2 linked regions of the Luteitalea sp. TBR-22 genome follow. The protein of the gene in region 1 interacts with the protein of each later gene in a pairwise test. Links are inferred from orthologs where the notes say so. Each region holds a gene or a part of one and is shown in the gene's direction. Other genes may lie near its edges.

Region 1 (7,269 bases):
CGGTGCCGGGCGTCCAGGCCTTCGGGTAGGCGAGCATCACGAACGGCTGCGGCGCGTCCATGCGCACCGACGTGTGCTCGTTCACCCAGCCGCGCCCGAACGGACCCCACTTCTCGGTGTGGACATTGGCCAGGCCCCAGGCCTTGAGCTGCTGCTGCGCCCACTCGGACGCCTGGTACATCAGGGGCGAATTGGTCAGCCGCGGACCGTTGACGTCGGTCAGGTAGCTCAGCGTCTCCATCACCTTGGAGTTGCTGGTGCCCTCCTGCTTGATGCGGGTGAGCGCGTCGAGGTCGGCCTGGTCGCGCGTCTGCGCGGCCGCGGGGGCGGCGAGCAGTCCGGCGATCAGGGTCGCGCCGACGAGGGCGCGGCGCGCGTGGCGAGGGGAGGACAGTCGAAGCATCTCTTCAGCTCCTTGAATCGGGCAGGCACGCCGGACGGGGCCGACCGCGCCAAACGATCAGTTTAGCCTGTCGTCCCGTGCCCCGCCGACGGCTGCGGGAAGGTGGGAATTCGCGGATCGACTTCGTGACCCCGCAGACCGGCACCTATGTGCTGGTCGTCGGCGACTACACCGACACGACGGTCGGCTGCTATCGGTATCAGGTCCTGATTCAGTGAGGAAGGCGGGGGCGGTAGCCGCCCCGAGACGGGGCAGAGAGCCGGCCAGCGCCGGCCCTGCCCTTCGACGTCAGTTGCCGGTGGCGGCGGCCGGCTTGCTCGTCGGGACGACGGCCTGGGCGAGACGGCCCAGGGGGCGGTCCGGCGAGCCGGCGAAGCGGTAGGCCTGACGGTCGCGGTGCGCGATGTAGGCCGCAAGGGCGCCGGCCGGGATCGGCTGTCCCGGGGGCAGCTTGCGATGCTCGTCGAGCGGGTTGACGTGCACGCCGCCCTTGAGGAGCTCGTAGTGGAGGTGCGGACCGGTCGACAGGCCCGTCGATCCGACGTAGCCGATGAGCTCGCCCTGCGACACCCGCATGCCGGCCCGCAGGCCCGGCGCGATGCGCGAGAAGTGCAGGTAGCGCGTCTCGTAGCCGTTGTCGTGCTTGATGTAGACCGAGTTGCCACCGCCGCCCGTCCAGCCGGCCCGGACGACCGTGCCGCTGGCCACCGAGAGCACCGGGGCGCCGCTCGGGGCGCCGTAATCCACGCCGCGGTGGGCCCGGGCGGTCTTGAGGACCGGGTGCACGCGACGGAACGAGAAGCCCGACGTCACGCGCGGCTCGAACTTCAGCGGCGTCTTGAGGAAGAAGCGGCGCATCGACCGGCCGTCGCGGTCGTAGTAGTCGGCCTTCTGGCCGGGGATCTCGTACCGGAAGGCCTCGAAGCTGCGGCCGCCGGTCGTGAACCGGGCGGCGAGGATGTCGCCGTAGCCGCCGAACTCGCCCTCGCGGACGACCTTCTCGAACAGGATCTCGAACGAGTCGCCCGGCTGCAGTTCGTTGCCGAAGTCGACCTCGCCCTCGAAGATCTTGGCGAACTCGAGCGCCAGGCCGATGCTCTCGCCGGCGGCGTTCACCGCCCCGATGAGCGACGGGGTCTCCCTCGAGATCTCGCCACGAATCGACATCAGTGCCTTGTGCTTCTCGTAGGGCACCACCTGCACGTCGTACTCGGGCAGGGCGTCGGGCGCGGCCTTCTCGTCGCCGCCGACCACCTTCAGGAACTTGTCGGCGTCGATCTGGTAGGTGAACTCGCGAATCGCGCCGTCGAGCCCGACCTGCAGGCGATACGGCCGGTCGGCGCGGAGACGGCGGAGGTCGAACCGCTTCTTCGCGGTCTCGACGAAGTGGTTGACGATGTCGTCGCTGACCTGGTGGGCGCGCAGCAGGCTGGCCAGCGTGGCGTTCCGGGGCACGCGGGCCTCGATCAGCCGGGTGGCCTGCTCATGCACCTGCACCGCCGCCAGCGCCGTGGCCGACGCCTGGGGCGCCGGTTGCTGCGAACAGCCGGCCGTGAGCACGGCGACCGTCAAGGCGAAGGAGAAGGAGCGGGTCGTCATTCCGGGCCGTCAGGATACAAACTTTTGAACAACCCCGCTACGAAATTTTGTTCGGTTGCCGATTGTGTATCGTTTCCACCCCCCACAACTGTGATCCAGCGCGCAATTCGACATTTGAAATTGGAAATGCCAGAGGCTCGGGCCCTGGCCCTCGCCCGCGCCAAGGCGGAGCCGGCGCGCCAGAATTTCAGATTCTCCAATTTCAAATGGCGACCGATAGAATCGTCGGGTGGCCCTCGTTCGACCGTTCCGCGCCCTCCGCCCCCGCCCTGACCTCGCCGCCGAGATCGCAGCCGTCCCCTACGACGTCGTCAGCACCGAGGAGGCGCGCGCCCTCGCGGCCGGAAAGCCGAACAGCTTCCTGCACGTCTCCCGGGCCGAAATCGACCTGCCGTCGACCGTCTCTCCCTACGCCGATGAGGTGTACACCCGCGCCTGGGAGACGTTCGAGGCGTTTCGCTCCAGTGCCCTGGTCCAGGACGCCAGGCCGACCCTGTACGTCTACCGCCTGCGCATGGGCGACCACGAGCAGACCGGCCTGGCCGGCGCCTTCTCGGTGGACGAGTACCGCCGCGACGTCATCCTGAAGCACGAGCGGACCCGCAAGGACAAGGAAGACGACCGCACCCGGCACATCACGGAGTTGCGTGCGCAGACCGGCCCGGTGCTGCTCACCTATCGCGGCACGGATGCCTCGACGGCTGCCATCGCCGCCGTGACCGCCGGCACGCCGCTCTACGACTTCACGGCAGACGACGGCATCGCGCACACGGTATGGGCGGCCACGCCGGAGCAGGCGCAGGCGCTCGTGGCGGCGTTCGCCGATGTGCCGCGCCTGTACATCGCCGACGGGCACCACCGGGCTGCCAGCGCCGCACGCGCGCAGGAGGCGCTCGGCGCCGAGCCGGACGAGGAGGGCAGCTTCTTCCTCGCGGTGGCGTTCCCCGACAGCCAGATGCGCATCCTGCCGTACCACCGCGTGGTGAAGGATCTCAACGGCCACACGGTGGAGGCGTTGCTGACGGTGCTGTCGCAGCAGTTCCCGATGTCGGCAGGTACGCCGTCGCCGTCCCGCAAGGGCGAGTGCGGCGTGTTCGTCCGTGGCAAGTGGTACACGCTCACGCTCGGCGACCAGTCCACCGACCCTGCCGATCCGATCCGGACGCTCGACGTGTCGCGCCTGCAGGACCGCCTCCTCGCGCCCATCCTCGGCATCGCCGATCCGCGCACCGACACGCGCATCGATTTCGTCGGCGGCATCCGTGGGACGGGTGAACTCGAGAAGCTCGTGAACGCCAGGAAGGCGGCGATCGCCTTCTCGATGTACCCGGTGACGCTCGACGAACTGATGGCCATCGCCGACGCGGGCGCCATCATGCCGCCCAAGTCGACGTGGTTCGAGCCGAAGCTCCGCGACGGGCTGCTGAGCCACGAGATCTAGCAATTGCAGAAGTACAGGAATTTCAGAATTTCATCGGCACTGCCAACCGTCGACCAGCTCCGGTGCTACTTGAAGTCCTGAATGAAGTTCTGAAATCCTGAAATTCTGAGATTTCCAATGGCCCCTGCCATGACCCTCACCGCCACGCATCGCGTATTCAACTTCTCCTCCGGGCCCGCCGTGCTCCCCGAGCCGGTGCTCCTCGAGGCGCAGCGCGACCTGTTCGAGTTCCCGGGCGCCGGCATGTCGGTGATGGAGATGAGTCACCGGTCGAGGCCCTTCGACCGGATTCTCGAGGAGGCCGAATCCACGTTGCGCGAGGTGGCAGCCATCCCCGACTCGCACGCCGTGCTGTTCCTGCAGGGCGGCGCGAGCCTGCAGTTCTCGATGCTGCCGATGAACCTGCTGCCCCCGGGCGGGAGCGCCGACTACGTGATCACGGGGGTGTGGGGGCAGAAAGCGATCGCCGAGGCCCGCAAGCTCGGTGCGGTGCGTGTGGCCGCCTCCACCGAGGCCGGCGGCTTCCGGCGCGTGCCGCGCCAGGACGAGCTCGACCTGGACCCGTCGGCGGCCTTCGTGCACCTCACCACGAACAACACGATCTACGGCAGCCAGTGGCCGGCGATGCCCGACGTCGGCGACGTGCCGCTCGTCGTGGACGCGTCGTCGGACATCTTCAGCCGCCCGATCGACGTCGCCCGCTACGGCGTCGTCTACGCGGGGGCGCAGAAGAATCTCGGCCCCTCCGGCGTCACGCTGGTCGTCATCAGGAAGGACCTCCTCGCGCGTTCCTCCTCGTCGCTGCCGACGATGCTGAACTACGCGGTGCACGCGGAGCACGGGTCCAGGTACAACACGCCGAACACGTTCGGCATCTACATCCTCGGCCTGGTGGCCAGGTGGATGCGTGCCGAGGGCGGCCTCGAGGCGCTGGGCGCGCGCAACGCGCGCAAGGCGGCCGCGGTGTACGCCGAGATCGACCGCACCGGCTTCTACCGCGGTCACGCCGATGCCGACTCGCGGTCGTTGATGAACATCACCTTCCGGTTGCGGGACGAGTCGCTCGAGGACGCTTTCGCGCAGGCCGCGACGCGCGAGGGACTCGACGGACTGAAGGGGCATCGCTCGGTCGGCGGTCTCCGCGCCTCGATGTACAACGCGTTCCCCGAGTCGGGCGTCGAGGCGCTCGTGCAGTTCATGCGCGAGTTCGAGCGTATTCACGGATAGCCTGTCTCGCACGGCACCCAGGTAGGGCGGGGGACCCACCCCGCCGTCAGCCAGCCAACGGCGCGGTCGCTCGCCCTGAGCGTAGTCGAAGGGGAGACCGCGCCCTACCCCGATGCTCTCTCTCCCGAAAGCCACGCACGTGCTCCCCCAGAGATTCCGCGCCACCCTCACGCTCCTCGTCCTGCTCGCTTGCGCGCTCCGCGCCGATGCCCAGCCGCCGGCCGCCGATCTGCGCGTGCGGGTGATGGACGCGCTCGGCGATCCCATCGCCGGCGCGAGTGCGGTGGTCGACGCCGACGACCGCGGACGCGGCAAGGCCGTCATCACCGGCGCCGACGGCGTCGCCATCGTCCCCGTGCCCGAGCTCGCGCTGCCGCTCGTGCTGCGCGTGTCGGCCCCCGGGTTCGGCGAGCACGTCGAGGCGCTGCAGCCGGGCTCGGCGGCCTTCGACGTCACGCTCGAGCCGGCCGCGCGGACCGAGCAGGTCACCGTGACCGCTGGCCGCCGGGCAGTGCGCGGCGCCGACCTGCCTGCCGACGCCACGGTGCTGTCGCGTCGCGACCTGGAGGTGGCGGCCGCCGGGACCATCGACGACGTGCTGCGGCTCACGCCGGGCTTTTCGCTGTTCCGCCGCTCGCCGTCGCGCACGGCCAACCCGACCACCCAGGGGGTGACGCTGCGCGGGCTGTCGGCCTCCGGCGCCAGCCGCACGCTGGTGCTCGCCGACGGCGTGCCGCTCAACGATCCCTTCGGCGGCTGGGTGAGCTGGGATCGCGTCCCGCAGGTGGCCATCGACCGCGTCGAGGTGGTCCGCGGTGGCGCGAGCGACCTCTACGGCGCCGACGCCGCCGGTGGCGTCATCCAGGTGCTGTCGGTGGAACCCTCATCGCCGGTGATGCGCGCGCTCGTCGAGGGCGGTACGCAGGAGTCCGGCCGCGTGTCGGCGCTCGCGGGCACGCGCCGAGGCCCATGGACCGGCATGCTGGCCGGCGAGTTCAACACCACCGAAGGCGCGATTCCGATCGCCCCCGAGATTCGCGGGCCGATCGACACACCGGCCGGCGTGGAGTCGTCGGTGCTGTCGGCGACGGTCGGTGGCGCGATCACGCGGCTCTGGCGCGCCTCGCTGCGCGGGCACGTCTACGACGAGGACCGCACCAACGGCACGCCGCTGCAGGACAACGACACCAACCAGCGCCAGGCCAGCTTCGACATCGCCGGCGCCGGCCCGTGGGGCGACCTGCGACTCCGCGCCTTCGCGCTGGGCCAGGGCTACGATCAGGCGTTCTCTGCCGTCAACGCGACGCGCACGGCCGAGACGCTCAGCTCGCGCCAGCGCGTCGCCTCGACGATGGGCGGCGGGTCGGCGGAGTTCGTGCGGGCGCTCGGACGCGTGGTGCTGCTGGCCGGTGGTGATTTCCGTCGCGTCGACGGCGACATGATCGAGAGGCGCCCGGTCGGCGCGCCGACGGTCGCCGATGGCCGCCAGGACATGCTCGGCGGCTTCGCGCAGGCGACGTGGGCGGCCTGGTCTCGGGTGGTGGTGGTCGGCGGCGTGCGCGCCGACAGCATCGACGTCGAGACGACCCCTGGCGGGCAGCGCGACATCGACGCGTTCTCCCCCAAGGGCTCGGTGGCCTGGACGCTCGGCAGCGCGTTCACGCTGCGCGGCAGCGCCTACAAGGCCTTCCGCGCGCCGACGCTCAACGAGCGCCTGCGCTCGTTCCGCGCCGGCAACACGCTGACGCAGAACAACCCCGCGCTCGATCGCGAGCGTGCCACCGGCGGCGACGTCTCGCTGGCCTGGGAGCCGCGTCGCGTGTCGCTGCGCGCCACGCTGTTCGCGGCGCGCCTCGAGGATGCGATCACCAACGTCACGGTGACCACGACGCCGACGCTCATCACCCGCGAACGCCGCAACGCCGGCACGATCGGCGCGCGCGGGCTCGAGGTCGAGGGACGCGTGCAGCTGCTGCCGTCGCTCTCGGTGGCCGGCACGCTGGCGTGGACCCGGTCACGTTTCGACGAGTCCGACGAACCCGGCCTCGAGGGCAACCGGGTGCCGCAGGTGCCGACCGCGCAGGGCGGGTTCGACGTCCGCTGGCAGCCGTTGGCCGCCTCGATGATCGTCACGCAGATGCGCTGGACCGGCACGCAGTACGACGATGACCGGAATCTGTTCGAGTTGGGCCGTTCCTTCGTGACCGACCTGATGGGCGAGCACCGCTTCGCCGAGGCGCTCCGGGCGTTCGTCGCGATCGAGAACCTCTTCGACGCCGACTACGACACGGGCCGCACGCCGCTGCGCACGGTGGGACCGCCGCGGCGGATCCGCGGCGGCGTGCGGGTGGCCTTCTGACAATTTGAAGTTTGAAATTCGAAATGTCGGCGCGCCGGCTACGCCCCGCCGAGAATTTCAAATTTCAAATTTCAAATTGCCACCTTACCGATTGAAGCCACCACGCCGGCGTCGCGGCCTGCGGCGACGCCGACGCTCGGCCTCTTCCTCGGCCGTTGGCGGTGGCGGCGGATCCTCGCGCAGCAGCGTCTCCCAGTGCTCCACGACCTTCGGGCGCTCGCCGTGGATGTCGAGCCACGT
Region 2 (6,790 bases), 3.2 Mb from region 1 along the record:
GACGAGTTGCTGCAGCGAATCCGCGAGCGCGTGACGCACCCCTCCACCGTCAAGGACCTGATGCGGGTGCTCAAGCTGCCCAAGTCCGAGGCCCCGGGCGTGCGGCGGGCCCTCAAGACGCTGGTCGATCGCGGCGCGCTGATTGAAACACGCGGACGCCACTTCGGCGTGCCCGAGTTGATGGACCTCGCCCCGGGGCGCATCACGGTCCACCCGAACGGCTTCGCCTTCGTGAAGCTCGACCGGCCGATCGACGAGGTCACCGGCGACATCTACGTGGCCGGCCACAACCTCCACGACGCCATGCACGGCGACCGCGTCCTGGTGCGGGTGGAGCACCACGGGCGCGACGGCCGTGCCGAGGGCCGCATCGTCCGCATCCTCGAGCGCGGCGCGTCGACCACGGTGGGCCGCTTCGACAAGGACGAGCACGGGCTGCTGTTCGTGACGCCCTTCGACAAGCGGCTGCTGATGGACGTGCAGATCCCGGCCGGCGACGAACTGGCCGCGCAGCCGGGGCAGATGGTGGTCGTCGAGATCCTGCGCTGGCCGATCCACGGCCGGCCGGCACTCGGGCGGGTCGTCGAGATCATCGGCTCGCTCGACACGCCGGGCGTCGACACGCAGATCATCATCCGCAAGCACGGCATCCCCGACCGCCACTCCGAGGAGAGCATCGCGGAGGCCAGCCGGCTCGGCGTCGAGATCGACCCGAAGGACATCGAGGGGCGCACCGACTTCCGGGGCGACGTCGTCGTCACGATCGACGGCGAGACGGCCCGCGACTTCGACGACGCGGTGTCGGTGGAGCGGCTGGCGAACGGCAACTACCTGCTCAAGGTGCACATCGCCGACGTCGCGCACTACGTTCACGAGGGCAGCGCGCTGGATCGCGAGGCCGCCGAGCGCGCGACCTCGGTGTACTTCCCGGAACGGGCCGTCCACATGTTCCCGGAGGAGCTGGCCACGGGGCTCTGCAGCCTGCGTCCGCACGTCGACCGTCTCGTGCAATCGGCGGTGATGGAGATCGACGCGCGCGGGCGGGTGGTCGACGCGACGCTGCACGACGGAGTGATCGTCAGCCGCGCGCGCATGACCTACAACGAGGTGCACGCGGTCCTCGAGGGCGACCAGGAGCAGCGCGAGAAGTACCGCGAGCTGGTGCCGCACTTCGAGCGGATGCGCGAGCTGTTCGCGATCCTCAACCAGCGACGCTACCGGCGCGGGTCGATCGACTTCGACCTGCCCGAGGCCAAGATCGTGCTCGACGAGGAAGGGCAGATCGAGAACATCCTGGTCGCCGAGCGCAACGTCGCCCACCGGATCATCGAGGAGTTCATGCTGGTGGCCAACGAGACGGTGGCTGCCTTCCTCGAGGCCCACGACGTGCCGACGCTGTACCGCATCCACGAGGCACCCGACCTGCTCAAGGTGGAGCAGTTCGAGGAGTTCGTCTCGACGCTCGGCTACTCGCTGGCCGCGCCGATGAACCACGTCAAGCCACGGCACTTCCAGAAGCTGGTCGAGCAGCTGCGCGGCAAGCCCGAGGAGCGGCCCATCGCGACGCTGATGCTGCGCACGATGCAGAAGGCGCGCTACGACACGTCCTGCCTCGGGCACTTCGGGCTGGCCGCCGACGCCTACGCGCACTTCACCTCGCCGATCCGGCGGTACCCCGATCTGATCGTCCACCGCACCCTGCGCGAGTACCGGCACGGCAAGCTCACCGACCAGCTCCACGAGGAGCGCGTCGAGGAACTGCCCGAGCTGGCCCGGCACACCTCGGAGATGGAGCGCCGCGCCGACGAGGCCGAGAACGAGCTCGTCGCCTGGAAGAAGGTGCGCTTCATGGCCGACAAGGTCGGCGAGGAGTACGACGGGTTCATCACCGGCGTCGCCCCGTTCGGCATGTTCGTCCAGCTGGTGGAGCACTACGTCGAGGGCCTGGTGCACATCTCGACGCTCGCCGACGACTACTATCGCTACCTCGAGCGCGTGCACCAGCTGCGCGGCGAGCACACCCACCGCGTGTTCCGGCTCGGCGATCCGGTCCGCGTGCAGGTGCTGCGGGTGGACCAGGAGCGTCGCCAGGTCGATCTCGGCGTCGTCGAGGTGCTCGACAGGGTGCGCGCCTCCGAGCGCCATCGCGGCGCGCGGACCAGCCGGGCCACGCCCAAGAGCGGGGCGCGCGTCGCCAAGGGCCGCCCCGGCAAGCGCGAGCGCGCGATCAAGAAGGCCGCCCGCGGCCGCAAGTGATGCACCTCACGATCGCCACCGCGGGACACATCGACCACGGCAAGAGCGCGCTCGTCGAGGCGCTCACGGGCACGCACCCGGATCGGCTGCCGGAGGAGAAGGCGCGCGGCATCAGCATCGAGCTCGGCTTCGCCCACGCTACGGTCGACGACGTGGTGCTGTCGTTTGTCGACGTGCCCGGACACGAGCGGTTCGTGCGGACGATGCTCGGCGGCATCGGCGGCATCGACGCCGTGTTGCTGGTGGTGGCCGCCGACGAGTCCGTGATGCCCCAGACGCGCGAGCACCTCGCCATCTGCGGGCTGCTCGACGTGCCCGGTGGCGTCATCGCGCTGACCAAGTGCGACGTCGCCGACGACACGATGCAGGCGGTTGCCGAAGACGACGTGCGGGAACTCGTCGAGGGCACGGCGCTGTCGCGCGCGCCGATCGTCCGCGTGTCGGCCCGCACCGGGCAGGGCATCGCCGCGTTGCGCACGGCGCTGCTGGCGGCCGCCGCCTCGCGGAGGACGCGCGAGCGGGACGTGCCGCCGCGCCTGCCGGTGGATCGCGTCTTCAGCGTGAAGGGCTTCGGCACGGTGGTCACGGGCACGCTCTGGACGGGCTCGATGGCGATCGACGCGTCGCTGCGCGCGTGGCCGTCGGGGCGATCGCTGCGCGTACGCGGACTGCAGGTGCACGGCGCCGCGGCGCCGCTGGCCGAGGCGGGGCAGCGCGTCGCGGTCAACCTGGCCGGCGTGTCGGTCGACGAGGTCTCCCGTGGCGACGTGCTCGTCGGCGAGGGCGTGGTCGTGCCGACGCGGCGCCTGTCGGTCGACCTGCGGGTGCTCCCCGACGTCCCACCCCTGCGGCACGGCACGCGAGTCCATGTGCACCTCAGCACGGCCGCGGTGCTGGCGCGCGTGCTGTTGCCGGCGCCGGCCGACGGCCAGGCCGGGCGCGTCATCGCACCGGGCGCGTCCGCGGCAGCGATGCTCCGGCTGGAGGGGACGCTCGCGGCGCGGCGAGGCGACCGGCTCGTGCTGCGCTCGTATTCGCCCGTCTCGACGATCGCCGGGGCGGTGGTCGTCGACCCGGCACCGCCGCTTCGTGCTCGGCTGGTGGGGACCTCGCCGGCGACCGACGACCTCGACCTGTCGGCCATGGTGGCGGCGCGCGTCGCGGAGGCTGGCGCATCGGGATGCGTGGCGGCAGACCTGCCGGCCCGCTGCGCGGCGACCGTTGCGGCGACCGCGAAGGCGCTGTCGGAGCTCGAGGGCGCCGGTCGGGTGGTGCGCGCCGGTGACCGGTGGGTGTCCACGGGCGTGGTCCGCGAGGTGCGCGATGCCGTGCTGGCGCGCCTCGACGCCGACGCGGCGGCCGACCCGATGGCCGGCGGTGTCCCGCGCGCGGCGCTGCGTCAGGCGTTCGGACGGCGGACCCGGCCAGAGGTGGTGGACCTGGTGCTCGACGCGCTGGCGCGCGAGGGCCTGGTGACCGGCGACGAGCGCGTGCGGCGCACCAGCGGTGGCGCGGCGCGCGAGGCGGTGGACGTGCGGGTGCTCGCTCGCCTCGACGGCGCGGGCACCGTCGGCGCGTCGCTGGCCGAACTGGAGACGGCCGAGGGGCTCGACCGGAAGGTGCTGGCGGCGGTGCTGGCGCGGCTGGTCAAGGCGCGCGACGTGGAACGGGTGGCCGACCAGTACATCGCGTCGAGGCACCTGGCGGCGCTGGTGGCAGACCTGCGGGCCCTGCGCGACGCCGGGGCGGCGCCGTCAGTGGTGGAGGTGGGCTGGTTCAAGGACCGCTACGGCCTGACGCGCCGCACGGCGATCCCCCTGCTGGAGTGGCTCGATCGCACGCGCGTGACCCGGCGGACGGGCGAGGCGCGCGTGCTGATCGCCGGCTAGGCTACTCGTCCTTGCCCGACGCGCCTTCCTTGGTGGCTTCCTTGAAGTTGCGGATGCCCTTGCCGATGCCGCGACCGATCTCCGGCAGGCGCGTGGCCCCGAAGATCAGCACGATGATGAAGAGGATGATGATCAGTTCGGGGATGCCGATAGGTCCGAGGCCCAGCGCGATCATGACGATCTCCTTGAAGAACAGCGAATCTCCGTGATTCTACCATTCGCCCAACGCGCATTCCGTCCGATCGCGCTGATCTCCCTGCTGGCCAGCGTTACAGTTCTGACAGGTTCGGCCCGCCAGTTCTCCGCGCGCACCGACCTGGTGGAGGTCTACGCCACCGTCACCGACGAGGAGGGACGTTTCGTCACGGACCTGCGCCGCGAGGAGTTCACGGTCCTCGAGGACGGTGTGCCCCAGGCCATCTCGACGTTTGCCGACGGCGACCAGCCCGTGTCGATCGCGCTGGCGATCGATCGCAGCGCGAGCATGGACGGCGGGCGGCTCGAGGCTGCACAGCGGGCCGGGCGGGAGATGCTGCTGGAACTGGGTGCGCAGGACAAGGCCATGCTGGTGGCGATCGGCTCGGAGGTCGAAGTGTCCGTGCCGCTCACCGACGACCGGCGCGCGGTGGACGCGGCGCTGCAGGCCCTCGACCCGTGGGGCTCCACGGCGCTGCACGACGCCATCGTCACGGCCTTCGACGCCATCGAGCGTGCGCCCGGGCGGCGCGCGCTCGTGCTGGTGTCCGACGGCCGCGAGCGGCACAGCCGGCGGTCGGCCGACGACGTCCTGGCGCGCGTCAGGGCGAGCGATGTGCTGGCCTATCCCGTGGTGCTCGAGCGCGAGAAGACGACCCTGTTCGCGCAGGTGGCGGCGATGACGGGCGGTCAGGCCCTGCGCGTCGCGCGACCGCGCGAACTGCCGGCGGTGCTGCGTCGGATCGCCACCGAGTTGCGCCATCAGTACCTGCTCGGCTACCAGCCGGCGAGGCCGCAGGTGGCCGGCGAGTATCGGGCCATCGAGGTACGGGTCGGTCGTCGCGACCACCGTGTCCGCGCCCGGGCGGGCTACATTGCCCGCTGAGGCGGCCGAAGCCGCAGTTTCAAGCGTCTAAGTCTGGAGGTGCGCCGACGCGGACACAGGAGCGACGACCCTCGCAACTCCTGCGCACGAGTTGCGGCCATCGCAAGAGTGCTGACAGAATGAACGCGTTCTCTCGCAATCGCCCGGATATGTCTGACGCGTCCGCCGTCCCACCCCCCGACCACGAGCATCACGGGTCGCTCATGCTGCCGACCGGCGGCCATCCGACGATCGACCTCGAGTTCGGTCAGGGACGGCAGCGGATCAGCGGCGCGGCGGTGGCGTCGGCCATTGCACACGTCGGCTTCGCCCTCCTGCTGTTCCTCGGCATCCGTGCGGTGCCGGCCGGCCAGGCCGTCGTCGAGCAGAAGCCGGACGACAGCGAGATCAAGCTCGTGTTCCTTGCCGAACCGGGCCCGGGTGGCGGCGGTGGCGGTGGTGGCAACCGGAGCCCCGAACCGCCGCGGCGGATGGAGTTGCCGGGCCGCGACAAGATGTCGGTCCCGGTGGCCCCGAAGGTGAACATCGAACCGCCGAAGGTCGACCCGCCGAAGGACCCCGATCCGCCGCCTCCCGTGCCGCAGATGAACATCCCGGTGCAGAGCCTGGCCTCGGGGCAGAACGCCATCGCCGGTGTCATCGACCGCACGGCGGTCCCCGGTGGCACGTCCCAGGGATCGGGCACGGGCGGTGGTGCCGGGACGGGGACCGGCACGGGCGTCGGGTCAGGGCAGGGCAGCGGGCTCGGTCCCGGCTACGGCGGGGGCACTGGAGGCGGCGCGTATCGCCCCGGCTCCGGCGTCACCTCGCCGACGCTCATCTCGCAGGTGAAGCCGCAGTACACCACCGAGGCGATGCGCGCCAAGATTCAGGGCCGCGTGCTGCTCGAGGTGGTGGTGATGCCCGACGGCCGCGCCGGCGACATCCGCGTCATCCGCTCGCTCGATCGCACCTTCGGTCTCGACGAGGAAGCCATCAAGGCGATGCGCCTGTGGCGCTTCCGCCCCGGCACCCGCCAGGGCGTCGCCGTCCCGGTGCTGGTGACCGTGGAGATGGATTTCAACCTGCGCTAGGGCGGGAGTCGGGAATCGGGAATCGGGAGTCGGGAATCGGGAGTCGGGAGTCGGGAGTTGTCGACCCTCGCCGCAGAACGAACAAGGGCCCGCCGGATCGCTCCGACGGGCCCGTTTCGCACCACACGAAAAGCTGGGCGCCTTCGAGAGGCGCCCTGGTTCGGGCCGGTTCCTGAGACCCGGCCCGACCTGCCTGACCCGGTGCCCGGTCGCCCGGAGCCCGGAGCCCGGCGCTTAGTACATCCCGCCGCCGCCCTGGGGCATCGGCTCGGGCTTCTTCTCCTCGGGGATGTCGCACACCATCGCTTCGGTGGTGAGCAGCAGCCCGGCGATCGAGGCGGCGTTCTGGAGCGCCGTGCGGACCACCTTGACCGGGTCGATGACGCCGGCCGCGATCAGGTCCTCGAACTTCTCGGCGCCGGCGTTGTAGCCGAACTCCACCGTGTCGTTCTCCTTGACGCGCTGCACGATGATCGTGCCTTCCTGGCCCG

Evidence for each region. Proteins that work in one complex are often made in the same cells at the same time.
Region 2: the proteins of serC (region 1) and selB interact in binary tests that used the Escherichia coli proteins (3 or more experiments, as listed by UniProt). The link is inferred for Luteitalea sp. TBR-22 from one-to-one orthologs.

The regions. Positions count from the first base shown.
Region 1 is NZ_AP024452.1:547,984-555,252, forward strand. The notes cover bases 2,717-5,621. They hold serC (3-phosphoserine/phosphohydroxythreonine transaminase), read left to right. Parts: upstream 2,717-3,572; coding sequence 3,573-4,670; downstream 4,671-5,621. Other genes in these bases: TBR22_RS02300 (DUF1015 domain-containing protein), read left to right, coding at 2,717-3,443; TBR22_RS02310 (TonB-dependent receptor), read left to right, coding at 4,810-5,621. Outside these bases: TBR22_RS02290 (M20/M25/M40 family metallo-hydrolase), read right to left, coding at 1-403; TBR22_RS02295 (M23 family metallopeptidase), read right to left, coding at 692-2,002; more of TBR22_RS02300, read left to right, coding at 2,232-2,716; more of TBR22_RS02310, read left to right, coding at 5,622-7,029; polynucleotide adenylyltransferase PcnB, read right to left, coding at 7,114-7,269. UniProt on the Escherichia coli protein: Catalyzes the reversible conversion of 3-phosphohydroxypyruvate to phosphoserine and of 3-hydroxy-2-oxo-4-phosphonooxybutanoate to phosphohydroxythreonine. Is involved in both pyridoxine and serine biosynthesis.
Region 2 is NZ_AP024452.1:3,734,073-3,740,862, reverse strand. Bases 1,701-4,700 are described here. They hold selB (selenocysteine-specific translation elongation factor), read left to right. Parts: upstream 1,701-2,255; coding sequence 2,256-4,145; downstream 4,146-4,700. Other genes in these bases: TBR22_RS15615 (VWA domain-containing protein), read left to right, coding at 4,351-4,700; tatA (twin-arginine translocase TatA/TatE family subunit), read right to left, coding at 4,147-4,320; rnr (ribonuclease R), read left to right, coding at 1,701-2,256. Outside these bases: more of rnr, read left to right, coding at 1-1,700; more of TBR22_RS15615, read left to right, coding at 4,701-5,226; TBR22_RS15610 (energy transducer TonB), read left to right, coding at 5,376-6,299; groL (chaperonin GroEL), read right to left, coding at 6,534-6,790. UniProt on the Escherichia coli protein: Translation factor necessary for the incorporation of selenocysteine into proteins. It probably replaces EF-Tu for the insertion of selenocysteine directed by the UGA codon. SelB binds GTP and GDP.